One region of the Pseudomonas sp. GW704-F2 genome, then DNA from elsewhere that is predicted to be linked to it. Evidence: riboswitches for the same ligand, from Rfam matches in the RefSeq annotation. Region 1 holds a riboswitch; each other region holds the start of a gene.

Region 1 (4,767 bases):
TAACGCCTGCACGCCCTTGAGAATCGACAGTTGATGCTGGATATCCAGGTGGTTGGTCGGCTCATCCAACACCAGAATCTGTGGCCGTTGCGCCAGGGCGCGGGCGATGTGTACGCGTTGGCGCTCACCGCCGGAGAGGCTGCGCCAGGCGCGGTTGCTCAAGTGCATGGCGTCCACGTCGTGTAGCGCCTGGCGCACGATGCGGTCGTCTGCCTCGGACCACGGGCTCAGCGCTGACAGCCACGGGGTGCGGCCCAATGCGACAGCGTCGAACACCCGAATGGCATCGTCGGTGTCGGCCTGTTGTTCCACCACGGCCAGGCGTTGTGCGACGGTGCGGCGGGGCAGCTCGCCCAGGCGCTCGCCACCCAGGCGTACTTCGCCATGAGCGGGGCTACGCAACCCGGCCAACAGTTTGAGCAAGGTGGATTTACCCGAGCCGTTCGGGCCGACGATCCCGAGGGTTTCGCCGAGCGTCACCTCCAGGTGGATATCCCGCAGCAACTCGGCTTCCCGCACCTTGAAGCCCAGCCCGCTGCAGCTCAATACCGGCGCACTCATCGAGGGTTTCTCCGGCCGATCAGAATCAGTGCAAACACCGGCGCGCCGACCAGCGCAGTGACCACGCCGACCGGAATCACCTGGCCCTTGATCAAGGTGCGCGACAGCACATCCGCCGCGATCAGAAACAGCGCGCCACCCAATGCGCTGGCCGGCAACAGGCGCGAGTGCCCGGTGCCGAGCAGCAGGCGCGCGGCATGGGGAATCACCAGCCCGACAAAACCGATGGAGCCGACAATCGATACCATCACCGCCGTGACCAGCGCCGCGCAGCCCACCAGCACCCATTGCACGCGGCGCACCGGGATGCCGAGGGAGGCCGCCGAGTCGCGGCCGAAGGTGAACGCATCCAGCGCCCGACGATGCCACAGGCACACCGCCAACCCGGCGACCGCCACCGGCACCGCCAGCCACACCGACGGCCAACGCACGCCGCTGAGGTTGCCCAGCAGCCAGAACAGAATGCCGCGTGCCTGTTCGGAGCTGGCCGACTTGGTGATCAGGAACGCGGTGAGCGCATTGAACAGCTGCGAGCCGGCAATGCCTGCGAGGATGATCTGCCCGGTGCCGCTGGACGAACCGCTGGCCCGCGCGAGCAATACCACCAGCGCAAACGCCGCCATCGCCCCGCCGAACGCACCGACCGACAGCGAAACCAAGCCGCCGCCGACGCCCATCAGCACCACCAGGACTGCGCCGGTCGAAGCGCCGGCGCTGATGCCCAGCAGGTAAGGATCGGCCAGGGGGTTGCGCAACAACGACTGCAAAATCACCCCGCAGGTGGCCAGCCCGGCCCCGCATGCGGCGGCGACCAGGGCGCGGGTCAGGCGGTAGTTCCACACCACGCCTTCATCGATCGGGTCCAGCACGTAGCCGGCCGCCCACAGTTTGTTGGCGAGTACCTGCAACACCACCTGCGGCGCGATGGCGGTTTCGCCGATGGCCACGCCGGCGAGCACGGCGATCAGTAGCAATGCCAGGGCGATTAGGGTTCGTATCATTTCGGCAGGTCGTAGCCGTCGATGGCCGCAGCCAGTTGTTCAAGACCCTCGAAGGTCCGCACGCTGGCCTGCAGGGCCATGGCGTCGAGGATGATAATGCGGTTGTGTTTCACCGCGTCCATGTTGCGCGTCACCGGGTCGCTGCGCAGGAAGGCGAGCTTCTGTGCATGATCGTCGGCCGGGTAGCGGCGGCGGTCCATGCGGGCGATCACCAGCACGGTGGGGTTGGCCTTGGCGATGGTTTCCCAGCCGACGGCGGGCCATTCCTCATCGGACTGCACCACGTTGCGCAGTCCGAGCGTTTGCAGCATGAATTCGGGGACACCCTTGTGACCGGCCACATAGGGATCGCTGGCCATCTCGGCGCTGGAAAACCACACCAGCGCGCTGGCCTGCTTGAGCCCCTTGCCTTGCACGGTGGCGACGGACTTGGCCAGGCGTGCCTTGAGTTCATCGTTGAGTTGCTGGCCGCGATCCTGCACGTCGAAAATCTCCGCCAACTGGCGGATGCCCTTGTAGATCGTGTCGATGCGGAACGGCTCCAGCCGCGTGCCGTCGGCGCCCACCCGGTTGTTCTTGGCTTCGCAGTCGGAGGGCAGCAGGTAGGTGGGGATCTTCAACTCATGAAACTGCTCGCGGGTGCCCACCACGCCTTGCGGGCCGACCACCCATTCCAGCTCGGCCGCCACCAGTTGCGGGCGCTTGGCGATCACCGACTCGAAGCTCGGTTCGTTATTGGCCAGGCGTTCGATGCCGTCGTTCAGCGCCTTGAACTGTGGCAGCACGTTGTTGAACCACAGCGACGTGCCGACCACTCTATCGCCCACGCCGAGGGCATAGAGCATTTCGGTGGCGGCCTGGCCGATGGTCACGGCGCGGGCGGGCGCTTGCGCGAAGGTCAGGCTGCTGCCGCAGTTCTCCACCGTCAGCGGGTACTGAGTGGGGGCCGCTTGGGCCAGGGCACACAGGCCCAGGCCGGTGAGCAGGGCGGTAACGCGTGGCAGCATTGGGCAATCTCCTTGGAGCCGTACCTGGAACAGGGGGTGTACGGTTCGGAAACACGCCCTCGACCGCTGCGGGTGAGGCAGGCAAGGATGTCCTTCCCGGACACCCCGCCGGTTAGTGATTTTGCTGGGCCGGCAGGTCTCCTGACTGATGCGTCGTCGCCACGCTCCGGCCTTCCCGGACGGGGTCCAGTGGCAGTGGGGGAGCGGGCTCGGCATCTACAGTTGCGGGGGCAGTTCCGATTGACGCGGTGTACCGCGCTTCGGATTCCCTATTAGTCCCGTTTGGGAACCGGCGCGGTATGGTAGTCGATCACGGCGGGGCGATATAGCCTTAGGTCGCCCGGTTACAGACGAATATCTTCAGGGCCCTGGATCAGCGCTTCAATTCGCGTCCCCGTGGCGCGCTCTTCATTGCTGAAACCATCGTAGTCGGCCAGGTTGGCGAAGCGGATACCGGTCAAGCGTTCGATCTGAATCACGCTGCGCTGGTAGGTTCTGAGCTGGCCGAACATGAGGTCGAGCTGACCCAGCTCGCGGTTTTGGTCGATCATGTAGGCGCTGGCGCAGGGCTTGCCGTCGTCGCTGAGGTAGGCGACCACTTTCCAGAACGCTTTGGGGATTTTAACGCCCCGGTAGACGCGGTCGTCGTCCGCCAACACCGGGCCGGTAAACACCGTGGCCCGGGCTTTCCAGCGTTGTGTGTTATCGAGAATGTAGTCCTCGAGTTCCAGCCAGGTCTTCTGGTTGAACCCGCTCATCTGCGGTGAGCAGTTGGTGAAGTGGAAGGTGTCGGCATTGGCGATGTTGGCCGCGTCACCCCAGTTGGGGTCCTGTCGGCGCACCAGATGACCGCGGTCCAGGCCATTGTCGGTGTAGAGCGCATCACCCACCTGTGCGCTGATGGGCAGGCGGCCGTCGTAGGCCCAGGCGTCGTTGCTGCGGATGATATCCACATGCTGTGCGCCATCGATATTGGCGCCCACGTAGAGTGCCAGTCGCCTCGAGCGCGACATGGTCACTGAGAAATGCGTGTAGTCCAGGCGCAGCGGCTGTACGTCAGCCAGCAGGGCTTCATCCACCGTGGGCCATGGCACCACGAAGCGGTCGAGAAACGCTTCAGCGTAGCCGCGCCGGTCCTGCAGGTCCTTGGCCGCAGTGACACGCGCAGTCGCCGCCCGGGCCTCCATGAGGCTCGGGCCGGCTGCGATCAACGGGCGCAGGTCGGCGAGCCGGGGGCGGTGCGAAAGGTCGATTTTGGTGGCGCGTGGGGGCATTGTAAGTTCCTCGCAGTCCTCGGATTAACACTACTGCAGCATAGCTTCATGACAATTTGGCCCAAGCCGCCACGGCAGGACTATTCTTGAACGGTTATCCGGACGTTCACCTCACGCCAAAATGGAGCCAGCCAATGTGTGTTCGCCAGCATCGCAACCCGATTTTCTGCCTGATCCCGCCATACATGCTCGACCAGATCGCCCGCAACGGCGATAAAGCGCAACGGGAAGTCGCGTTACGCACACGCGCCAAAGACAGCACGTTCCGTTCGTTGCGCATGGTTGCCGTACCCGCCAACGGGGCTGCCCACATGGCCCTGCCCATGGGCGCCGAAAAACGGCGTTCGATCTACAGCGCCGAGGGCGCCGATAGCCTGCCGGGCAAGTTGATCCGTGGCGAAGGGCAGCCCGTCAGTGGTGATGTGGCGGTGGACGAGGCCTACGATGGGTTGGGCGCCACATTCGATTTTTTCGATCAGGTCTTCGACCGCAACTCCATAGACGACGCCGGTATGGCGCTGGACGCGACCGTTCATTTTGGCCAGAACTACAACAATGCATTCTGGAACTCGAGCCAGATGGTGTTTGGTGATGGCGATCAGCAGCTATTCAACCGGTTCACGATAGCCCTTGATGTCATTGGCCATGAGTTGGCCCACGGTGTGACCGAGGATGAGGCCAAGCTGATGTATTTCAATCAATCCGGTGCGTTGAACGAGTCGCTGTCCGACGTGTTCGGCTCACTGATCAAGCAGTACGCGCTGCAGCAAACGGCGCAAGATGCGGATTGGTTGATCGGCAAAGGGTTGTTTACCAAGAAAATCAAAGGCACTGCGTTGCGCTCGATGAAAGCGCCGGGCACCGCGTTCGATGACAAGCTGCTGGGCAAGGACCCTCAGCCGGGGCATATGGACGATTTTGTGC
Region 2 (4,767 bases), on a different contig from region 1:
GGCGTCGAGGGTGTTGCTCAAGCGGTACAGCACCACGCCCGGCACACCCGCGACGACAAACCAGAACAGTGCGGCAAACACCGCGTCGCTGCCGTTTTCCAGCACCGATTCGGTGGCGGCGCGAGCGACTTCAGTGCGATCCAGTTCACTGGTCTGGCGACTCACCAGGTAACTCACGCGCCGCCGGGCTTCGTCCAGGTCATCGCGGCGCAGGGCCTGGGCCACCGGGATCACGTGCTCGCCGAGACTGCGCATGCCGAGGGCACAGTACAACGCGAGGATCTCCAGCACCCAGCCGATGTAAGGCGCCCACGACAACGCGGTGGCCAAAAGCGTCAACGGCACCACCGCAATAAACCAGGCGGTCACGCCGTGGCTGCGCCAGCCACGGCCACCGCTGTTGAAACGCTGCTCGATGCGCGCGGCGAAGTTGCCGAACGCCACCAGCGGATGCCAGCGCCTGGGCTCGCCCAGCAGCGCATCCAGCGCCACCGCAGCGACACACAGCAAGGCCACACTCATTGACGCACTCCCCAGGTATTTTCATACAACATGTCACTCAGCGGGCGCGGTTCGGCCCAGCCTTCGAGCTGCAACATCGGTGCCGGATAGAACGCTTCGACCGGCCCCAGGCACAACACCGCCAAGGGTTTCGCGCCGGGCGGCAAGCCCAGCAGGTCGGCCAGGGCCTGCGGTTCGAACAGCGACACCCAGCCCATGCCCAGGCCTTCGACCCGCGCGGCCAGCCACAGATTCTGGATCGCGCAGGACAGCGAGGCCATGTCCATTTCCGGCAAGGTACGCCGGCCGAAGATATGTCGCTCGCGCTCATCCATCAGCGCCGCCACCAGCACTTCGGCGCAGTCGTGGATGCCTTCGACCTTGAGCTTCATGAACGTATCGGAACGCTCGCCCAAGGCCTCGGCGGTGCGTATGCGTTCTTCCTCCACCAACTGTTGAATCCGCCCACGCAATAGGCGGTCGCTGATGCGGATAAAACGCCACGGCTGCATCAAGCCAACGCTCGGCGCCTGGTGTGCGGCCTGGAGCAAGCGCTGCAGCAGTTCGGGAGCCACGTCACCGCCGCTGAAGTGACGCATGTCGCGGCGTTCGGCGATGGCACGGTAGACGGCGTCGCGCTCGGCCTGGGGGAAAGCGTTGTCGGTCATGAGCCTATCGCGGGCAAGCCCGCTCCCACCGTGGATTCGTGCTGTGGCGCAGCGTGCGGTGCGACTCGCTCGGGCGCAAACAGCGCGGCCACGGCCCAGGGGTTGGAGGGGAAGTAAAAGTGAACGTAGGAAGCGGTCAGCCGCCCCTGTCGATACACCGCCTCGGCCCCGCGCCCACCATTGGGGCTCACGCCACGGGCAATGGGCACCCAGTCGGTGCTGGTCAGCGAGTGGTGATAGGTGTGCCCACGCAACACGCCTTCGGGCAATTCGACGCTTTGCAGAGCCAGCGCCGCGAGCTTCTTTTGCATCACCGCAGCGCCCTGCAACAGGCCGACCAGTCCGGCGCGGAGGCCGTCGACATCCGTGAGCGAATCCAGCAGATAGAGCATGCCGCCACACTCGGCGAGCAGCGGTTTACCGGCAGCGTGATGGGCACGGATCGCCTCCAGCATCGCGGTGTTTTCCGACAGTGCCTGGTGATGCAATTCCGGGTAACCACCGGGCAGATAGAGACTGTCGACTTCTGGCAATTGGCGATCATGGATCGGCGAGAAGAAGCTCAACTCGGCGCCCATCGCCCGCAGCAGATCGAGGCTGGCACCGTAAGTGAAGGCGAAGGCTTCGTCACGCGCGACCGCGATCCGCACGCCAGCCAGCAACGGTTCGGTGCGGGTTACCGGCGGTGCGGCAAAGGTGACCGGCGGCGGCAACGCAACCTCGCAACTGCTGCCCAACGCTTGGGCGGCGGCGTCCAGGCGCAGGTCGAGGTCATTCAGTTCGCTGGCTTGCACCAGGCCCAGGTGGCGGCTGGGCAATTCGATAGCAGTCTCGCGGGACAGCGCGCCATACCAGCGCAGGCCTTCGGTGAGGCTGCCTTCGAGCAATTGCGCATGGCGCAGGGTGCCGACGCGGTTGGCCAGCACGCCGGCGAACGGCAAGTCCGGCTGATAGCGTGCCAGGCCGAGGGCCAGGGCGCCGAAGGTCTGCGCCATGGCCGTGCCATCGATCACACCGAGCACCGGCACACCGAAGTGCCGCGCCAGGTCGGCGCTGGAAGGTGTGCCGTCGAACAGCCCCATCACGCCTTCGATCAGGATCAGGTCCGCCTCCCCCGCTGCTTCCCACAGTAGGCGGCGACTTTCCTGCTCGCCCACCATCCACATGTCCAATTGATACACCGGCGCACCGCTGGCGCGCTCGTGGATCATCGGGTCGAGGAAGTCCGGGCCGCATTTGAACACACGCACCTTGCGCCCCAGGTTGCGGTGCAAGCGCGCCAGCGCGGCGGTGACCGTGGTTTTGCCCTGGCCGGACGCCGGTGCGGCGATCAAGACAGCCGGGCAATGGCGGGGCTGATTCAAAGTTCGACGCCTTTCTGTGCCTTGATACCGGCCTGGAACGCATGCTTGAGCATGCCCATGTCGGTGACGGTGTCGCCCATTTCGATCAGTTCAGGCTTGGCGCCACGGCCGGTGACTACCACGTGCTGCATCGGCGGGCGGGCCTGAAGGTCGCTGAGGACCTGATCGAGGTCGAGGTAGCCGTGCTTGAGCGCGATGTTCAGCTCATCCAGCACCACCAGGCCGATGCTCGGGTCTTGCAGCAATTGGCGGGACACCGCCCAGGCGGCCTCGGCGGCCGCGATGTCGCGCTGGCGGTCCTGGGTTTCCCAGGTAAAGCCCTCGCCCATTACATGGAAACGCACTTGCTCGGGGAAACGGCGGAAGAACAGTTCTTCGCCGGTGCTGTTGCGCCCCTTGATGAACTGCACCACGCCACACTGCATGCCGTGGCCCATGGCGCGGGCCAGCATGCCAAACGCCGAGCTACTCTTGCCTTTGCCGTTGCCGGTCAGCACCAGCAGCAAGCCGCATTCGTTCGGGGAATTGGCGATGCGTTCATCGATCACGGCTTTTTTGCGCAGCATGCGCGCCAGATGGCGTTCGTCGCGCTCGGGGGAATCGGTCATGGCAGCTCTCCGTTGGGGCTGGACAAAAAACGGCGGGCAGGAAAAAACAACAACAGACAGCCAAGCATCGCCCACCGTGATGCTGTTGGATGATCCAGGCCGGTCTCCGGGCTCATGAGTGGCGCGCTAGAGCGCACGCCGACGGCGCGCCTTCCCATATCGCGGGCGATACAGTGGCAAACAGCACCGTCTTGACTCATTTACCGTTGCGGGGGCAGCGCCGGAATCGCGGCAGCACTGTGTACAAGTGCGCTCACTCACCGGCTTCCCTGTTTCACTCAGTCGACCCGTGGGTCACAGAGCACCTGGAACAAGCGGCGAAGGTTAGTGGGTTGGGGGTGGAGCGTCAATTAAAGCTGGCCTTGCACTTGAACCATCGCCGCATCGGGCGCCTCTACCCTTACAGGCATCCAGGAGAAAACCATGCATAAAACAAGACTCGCCTTACTGATCATGCTCGCGGGCACCCTCGCCGCCTGCGGCGAAAGCTCGACCCTGAAGGTATCCGACGGCACCGGGCCCTCGCCGCAATTGCCGGAGCCGAACAAGACCCTGATCCCCACCGTGAACATCGCCCCGGCCATCGGCTGGCCGGCGGGCACCCAGCCCACGGCCGCCGCCGGCACCCAGGTGGCGGCGTTCGCCGAAGGCCTGGACCACCCGCGCTGGCTGTATGTACTGCCCAATGGCGATGTGCTGGTGGCGGAAACCAACGCGCCGCCCAAGCCGGACGACGCCAAAGGCCTGCGGGGTTGGGTGATGCAGAAAGTCATGGGCCGCGCCGGCGCCGGCGTGCCGAGCCCGAACCGCATCACCCTGCTGCGCGATGCTGACCATGACGGGGTCGCGGAGACCCGCACCGTGTTCCTGGAAAACCTCAACTCGCCCTTCGGCATGACGCTGGTCGGCAATGACCTGTACGTGGCCGATTCGGACAAGCTGTTGCGCTTTCCCTATCAGACCGGCGAAACCGCGATCAAGGCCGCCGGCAGCAAGGTCATCGACCTGCCAGCGGGCAGCATCAACCATCACTGGACGAAAAACGTGGTGGCCAGCAAGGACGGCAGCAAGTTGTATGTGAGCGTCGGTTCCAACAGCAACGTCGCCGAGAACGGCCTGGAAGCGGAACAAGGCCGCGCGGCGATCTGGGAAGTCGACCGCGCCAGCGGCCAGCACCGTCTCTTCGCCTCCGGCCTGCGCAACCCGAACGGCATGGCCTGGGAACCGCAGAGCGGCAAGCTGTGGACGGCAGTGAACGAGCGCGACGAGATCGGCAGCGACCTGGTGCCGGACTACATCACCTCGGTCCAGGATGGCGCCTTTTATGGCTGGCCCTTCAGCTATTACGGGCAGCACGTGGATGTACGCGTCACACCGCAGAACCCGGACCTGGTGGCCAAAGCCATTGCGCCGGACTACGCCGTAGGCCCACATACCGCCTCGCTGGGCCTGACCTTCGCCGAGGGCAGCAAACTCCCGGCGCCCTTTATCAACGGTGCGTTTATCGGCCAGCACGGCTCGTGGAACCGCAAGCCGCACAGCGGCTACAAGGTGATCTTCGTACCGTTCGAGGGCGGCAAGCCGAAGGGGCCGCCAGTGGACGTGCTGACCGGGTTCCTCAACAGC
Region 3 (4,767 bases), on a different contig from region 1:
CACACCACGTCCGACTGGCTACGCTCACTGCGCCAGGCCAGGTCCTTGAAGCTGATCGGTCGGCTGATGATGCGCCCGTCCAGTTCCGGCAAAGCGATGTGCATCGCCAGGTCGCGCGGGCCGAGGCCTTGTTCGCTGGCCTGCCAGGCGGGTTGGTTGTCCTGGGCGCAAATTGCCTGGATCACCGGGATATTGCGGCGAAACGGGCGCAAATGCGGTGCTTCGGGGCTGGACTGGGCAAAGCCGGTGGTGTTGAGAATCACCGCCGCCCCGACCTCATCCAGCCAGTCCTCGACCACCGTCAGGCAGCCGGGCTCCTTCAGACTGGCCACTGCCATCGGCAACGGATTCAGGCCCGCCGCCTGCAGACGCTGGCAGAACACATCGATAAAACCGGTATTGGCCGCTTGCAGATGGGAGCGGTAGAACAGCACCGCCGCCACCGGGCACTCAGGATTCCAATCCAACTGCCAGTCGTTGAGGCACGCATTGGCTTTACGCGGGTGATAAATCGCGCTGCGCGCCAGGGTTTGCGGCTCGGCCCAGGCATAGTCGCGGCCCAGGTAGGCGCTGGCCAGGCAGCGATAAAAATCCAGCGCATTACCCAGGCCGCCCTGGCGCAGGAACTGCCACAGGCGGTCACGCGCTGCGGCATCCACGGTGCTGAGGCCGCTGAGTTCCGGGTCGGGGCGGTCATCCCCCGGCACCAGGATCAGCGTGACCCCGCGCTCGGCCAACGCCACCAGGCGCTCGACGCCGTAACGCCAATAGCCGATGCCGCCGTGCAGGGAAATCAGGATGACCTTGGCGTGGCGCAGCACTTCATCGACGTACAGGTCCACCGATGCATGGTTCTGCACCTGCATCGGGTTGACCAGGCGCAGGCTCGGGTAATCCTCGGGCAACTGCTGGGCCGCTTCGGCCAGCAGCGCCAGGCTGGAGTCGCCGCTGCACAGGATCACCAGCTCGGCGGGGGTTTGCCCAAGGTCGGCAATGTTGTCGTCCGCGACGAAACCGCCGGGCTGGGTCCTGAGCAGGTGCATGGGTTAAACGCTGAGGGCGGCGCGCAATTGCGCTTCGAGGCCCGCCGCGTCGAGGTCCTGGCCGATCAGCACCAGGCGCGTGATGCGCGCTTCGTCGGCGCTCCAGGCGCGGTCGAAGTGTTTGTCGAAGCGCGTGCCCACGCCCTGGATCAGCAGGCGCATCGGCTTGTTCGGGATCGCCGCGAAGCCTTTGACGCGCAGGATGCCGTGCTGCACCACCAATTGGATCAGGGCGTCGAGCAGCAGGGCTTCGTCGGACTGGGGCAAGTCGATGGAAATGGAGTCGAACGCATCGTGATCATGATCGTCTTCACCTTCGTGATGATGATCGTGATGGCTGTGGCGGCCGTCGATGTGCTCTTCGGAGCCGGCGCCCAGGCCGATCAGCACGTCCAGCGGCACCCGACCGCTGCTGGCTTCGATGATCTTCACCGCCGGCGGCAACTCTTCGGCGACTTCCAGGCGCACGCGGGCCAGGTCGTCGGGGCTGATCAGGTCGCACTTGTTGAGGATCACCAGGTCGGCGCTGGCCAGTTGGTCGGCGAACAGTTCATGCAGCGGTGATTCGTGGTCCAGGTTCGGGTCGAGTTTGCGCTGGGCGTCGACCTGATCCGGGAAGGCGGCGAAGGTACCGGCCGCCACGGCGGGGCTGTCGACCACGGTGATCACCGCATCGACCGTGCAGGCGTTGCGGATTTCCGGCCACTGGAACGCCTGGACCAAGGGTTTTGGCAGGGCCAGGCCGGAGGTTTCGATGAGGATATGGTCAAGGTCACCGCGACGGGCAACCAGTTCGCGCATCACCGGGAAGAACTCTTCCTGTACGGTGCAGCACAGGCAGCCGTTGGCCAGTTCATACACGCGGCCGTTGGCTTCTTCCTCGGTGCAACCGATGGAGCACTGCTTGAGGATTTCACCGTCGATGCCCAGCTCGCCGAACTCGTTGACGATCACCGCGATGCGACGGCCCTGGGCGTTATCGAGCATATGGCGCAGCAAGGTGGTTTTGCCCGAGCCGAGAAAGCCGGTAACGATGGTGACGGGGAGTTTGGCCAGTGTTTTCATCGGATGCCCTTGGGGGCGGGCATACGGGACGATAGGCCCTGCGCGACGCGCAGCAGCAGATTTCGTCACCGGATCACCCCGCCCGGTTGAATTGAAAAATCGGTTGCGAGGCAGGTCTCCTGGCTTGGGGCTTGCGGGTCTTGCGACCGGCGCTGGCTGCGCCTTCCCGCCTTGATGGCAGTGGCGTGGCAGTCAGATAAACCCTTCACAGTTGCGGGGGCAGCCGCGGCTTGAACCGCGTTCCCTTCTTAGCTTCGGCCTGGGCCGAAGAACCTCGAGGGTGCAAGGCTACAGGGGCTCAGTCAATTTGACTACCGTCGCCCTGCATGCTTTCCTACACACCTTGTTTCGGGTGCCCTTCACAGGGTGAAACGGGAAACCGGTGCGTCATAGCGATATGACCAGTCCGGTGCTGCCCCCGCAACGGTAAGCGAGCGAAGCGTCACAGCCACTGTGCTTTGTGCATGGGAAGGCGATGCTTTCAGGACTCAGTTCAAGAGCCCCCTCGCAAGCCCGGAGACCGGCCCGAAAAAAATCATCTAACAAACCCGCGGTGGGCGGGCGCTGTTTGAACCCTGCGTGCCTGGCTCGCGGGTTTTGCATGCGCTCGTGTCACCCTGAACCCCTGAAGGGACGCGCCATGTCGATCATCAGCAGCACCTCGTCTAGCACCAGCAGCACCGCCACCCTGAGCCAACGCCTGGGCGCCGCCATCGGCGCTTCGATCCTCGGCGCGTGCCTGGTGTATTTCGCCGGGTTCTCGCATATCGAAGCGGTACACAACGCCGCCCACGATACCCGCCACAGCGCCGCGTTCCCGTGCCATTGAGACCTGCCGACATGATCAAGCGTATTGCGCAAACCGCAGGTTTCAGTGGGCTGCTGGCCGCCCTGTTGTTGACCTTGCTGCAAAGTTTCTGGGTCGCCCCGCTAATCATGCAGGCGGAAACCTTTGAAAAAGCCCCGGCCGCGACGCAAGTGGTACACGAGCACGCCGCCGGCACCGCTGCACACGCCCATGACGCCGAAGCCTGGGAGCCGGAAGACGGCTGGCAGCGCGTGCTGTCGACCACTGGCGGCAATCTGGTGGTGGCGGTCGGTTTCGCCTTGATGCTCGCCGGGCTCTACACCCTGCGCGCACCGACTCGCACGGCTCAAGGCCTGCTGTGGGGCCTGGCCGGTTACGCAACCTTCGTGCTGGCGCCAACCCTGGGCCTGCCGCCGGAATTGCCGGGCACTGCCGCTGCCGACCTGGCACAACGGCAGATCTGGTGGATCGGCACGGCGGCCTCAACCGCGGCCGGTATCGCGCTGCTGGTATTCGGTGGCAACTGGCTGCTCAAGGCGCTGGGCGCGGCGATCCTCGTGGTGCCTCATGTGATTGGCGCTCCGCAACCTGAAGTGCATTCGATGCTGGCCCCTGAGGCCCTGGAAGCACAGTTCAAGATCGCCTCGCAACTGACCAACATCGCGTTCTGGTTGGCGTTGGGGCTGATCAGCGCCTGGTTGTTTCGCCGCAACCGCGACGATCGATACACCGCATGACCCTCGTGGTCGGCCTGGGCTGCCAGCGCGGCTGCGAGTTTCAAGCCCTGCTGGACCTGCTGGACGCCGCCCTCGCCGAGGGCGGTATCGAGCGCCATCGCATCACCGCCCTGGCCAGCCTTGATCGCAAGCAGGATGAACCGGGCTTGCTGGCCCTGGCCCAATGGCTGAACCTGCCGCTGCACTGCTTCAGCGCGGCGCACCTGGCGATGTATGACGACCGCCTGAGCCACAGGTCTGCCGTCGCCTTTGCCCATACCGGTTGTTACGGCATCGCCGAAAGCGCCGCCCTGGCCCTGGCCGAACAACTCGGCGGCGCCCCTGCGCGCCTGTTGGTCCCGCGCAAAAAATCCGCCCGGGCCACCTTGGCATTGGCCTGCGTCGACTGAAACCGCGATAATCGCCGCTTCCGATCATGAGCGTTCCTCATGCTCGCGCGTTTTTTCACAGGATTTCTCCATGACCGTCTACTTCATCGGCGCCGGCCCCGGCGACCCGGAATTGATCACCGTCAAAGGCCAGCGGCTGATCCGCAGTTGCCCGGTGATCATCTATGCAGGGTCGCTGGTGCCGGCGGCGGTACTGGAGGGGCATCAGGCCGAACAGGTGGTCAACAGCGCCGAACTGCACCTGGAACAGATCATCGAGCTGATCAAGGCCGCCGATGCCAAGGGCCAGGATGTGGCGCGGGTCCACTCCGGCGATCCAAGCCTGTACGGCGCAATTGGCGAACAGATCCGCCTGTTGCGCGAGCTGGGCATTGCGTTCCAGATCATTCCCGGCGTCACCGCCGTGGCCGCCTGCGCGGCGCTGCTGGAGACTGAACTGACCCTGCCGGACATCGCCCAGAGCGTGATTCTCACCCGCTACGCCGATAAAACCCGCATGCCCGCCGGTGAAGACTTCGACAGCCTGGCCCGTCACGGCACGACCATGGCGATTCATCTGGGGGTCAATCACCTGGAGAAGATCGTCGCCGAACTGCTGCCGCACTATGGCGCGGATTGCCCGATTGCCGTGGTACACCGCGCGACCTGGCCGGATCAGGATTGGGCTGTCGGCACCTTGGCGGACATTGCCGACAAAGTCGCGGCCAAAGGCTTCAGGCGCACGG

What was found. A riboswitch is a leader RNA that binds a small molecule or an ion and turns the genes downstream of it on or off. The one in region 1 is predicted to bind cobalamin.
Positions count from the first base shown of each region.
Region 2: it holds a riboswitch for cobalamin, as region 1 does, so the genes downstream of both, cobO (cob(I)yrinic acid a,c-diamide adenosyltransferase) here and AC07W0_RS29450 (ABC transporter substrate-binding protein) in region 1, are expected to answer to the same signal.
Region 3: it holds a riboswitch for cobalamin, as region 1 does, so the genes downstream of both, AC07W0_RS27090 (CbtB domain-containing protein) here and AC07W0_RS29450 (ABC transporter substrate-binding protein) in region 1, are expected to answer to the same signal.

Region 1 is NZ_JBWKXO010000066.1:12,273-17,039, reverse strand. Features, by position in the region: gene AC07W0_RS29460 (ABC transporter ATP-binding protein) at 1-561, opposite strand, end outside; gene AC07W0_RS29455 (FecCD family ABC transporter permease) at 558-1,562, opposite strand; gene AC07W0_RS29450 (ABC transporter substrate-binding protein) at 1,559-2,569, opposite strand; cobalamin riboswitch at 2,684-2,878, opposite strand; gene AC07W0_RS29445 (DNA/RNA non-specific endonuclease) at 2,914-3,843, opposite strand; gene AC07W0_RS29440 (M4 family metallopeptidase) at 3,978-4,767, shown strand, end outside.
Region 2 is NZ_JBWKXO010000004.1:68,663-73,429, forward strand. Features, by position in the region: gene cbiB (adenosylcobinamide-phosphate synthase CbiB) at 1-522, opposite strand, end outside; gene bluB (5,6-dimethylbenzimidazole synthase) at 519-1,169, opposite strand; gene AC07W0_RS04955 (cobyrinic acid a,c-diamide synthase CobB) at 1,166-2,533, opposite strand; gene cobO (cob(I)yrinic acid a,c-diamide adenosyltransferase) at 2,530-3,141, opposite strand; cobalamin riboswitch at 3,222-3,465, opposite strand; gene AC07W0_RS04965 (PQQ-dependent sugar dehydrogenase) at 3,565-4,767, shown strand, end outside.
Region 3 is NZ_JBWKXO010000048.1:34,919-39,685, forward strand. Features, by position in the region: gene cobN (cobaltochelatase subunit CobN) at 1-1,043, opposite strand, end outside; gene cobW (cobalamin biosynthesis protein CobW) at 1,047-2,108, opposite strand; cobalamin riboswitch at 2,201-2,400, opposite strand; cobalamin riboswitch at 2,442-2,651, shown strand; gene AC07W0_RS27090 (CbtB domain-containing protein) at 2,749-2,937, shown strand; gene AC07W0_RS27095 (CbtA family protein) at 2,949-3,653, shown strand; gene AC07W0_RS27100 (cobalamin biosynthesis protein) at 3,650-4,042, shown strand; gene cobM (precorrin-4 C(11)-methyltransferase) at 4,113-4,767, shown strand, end outside.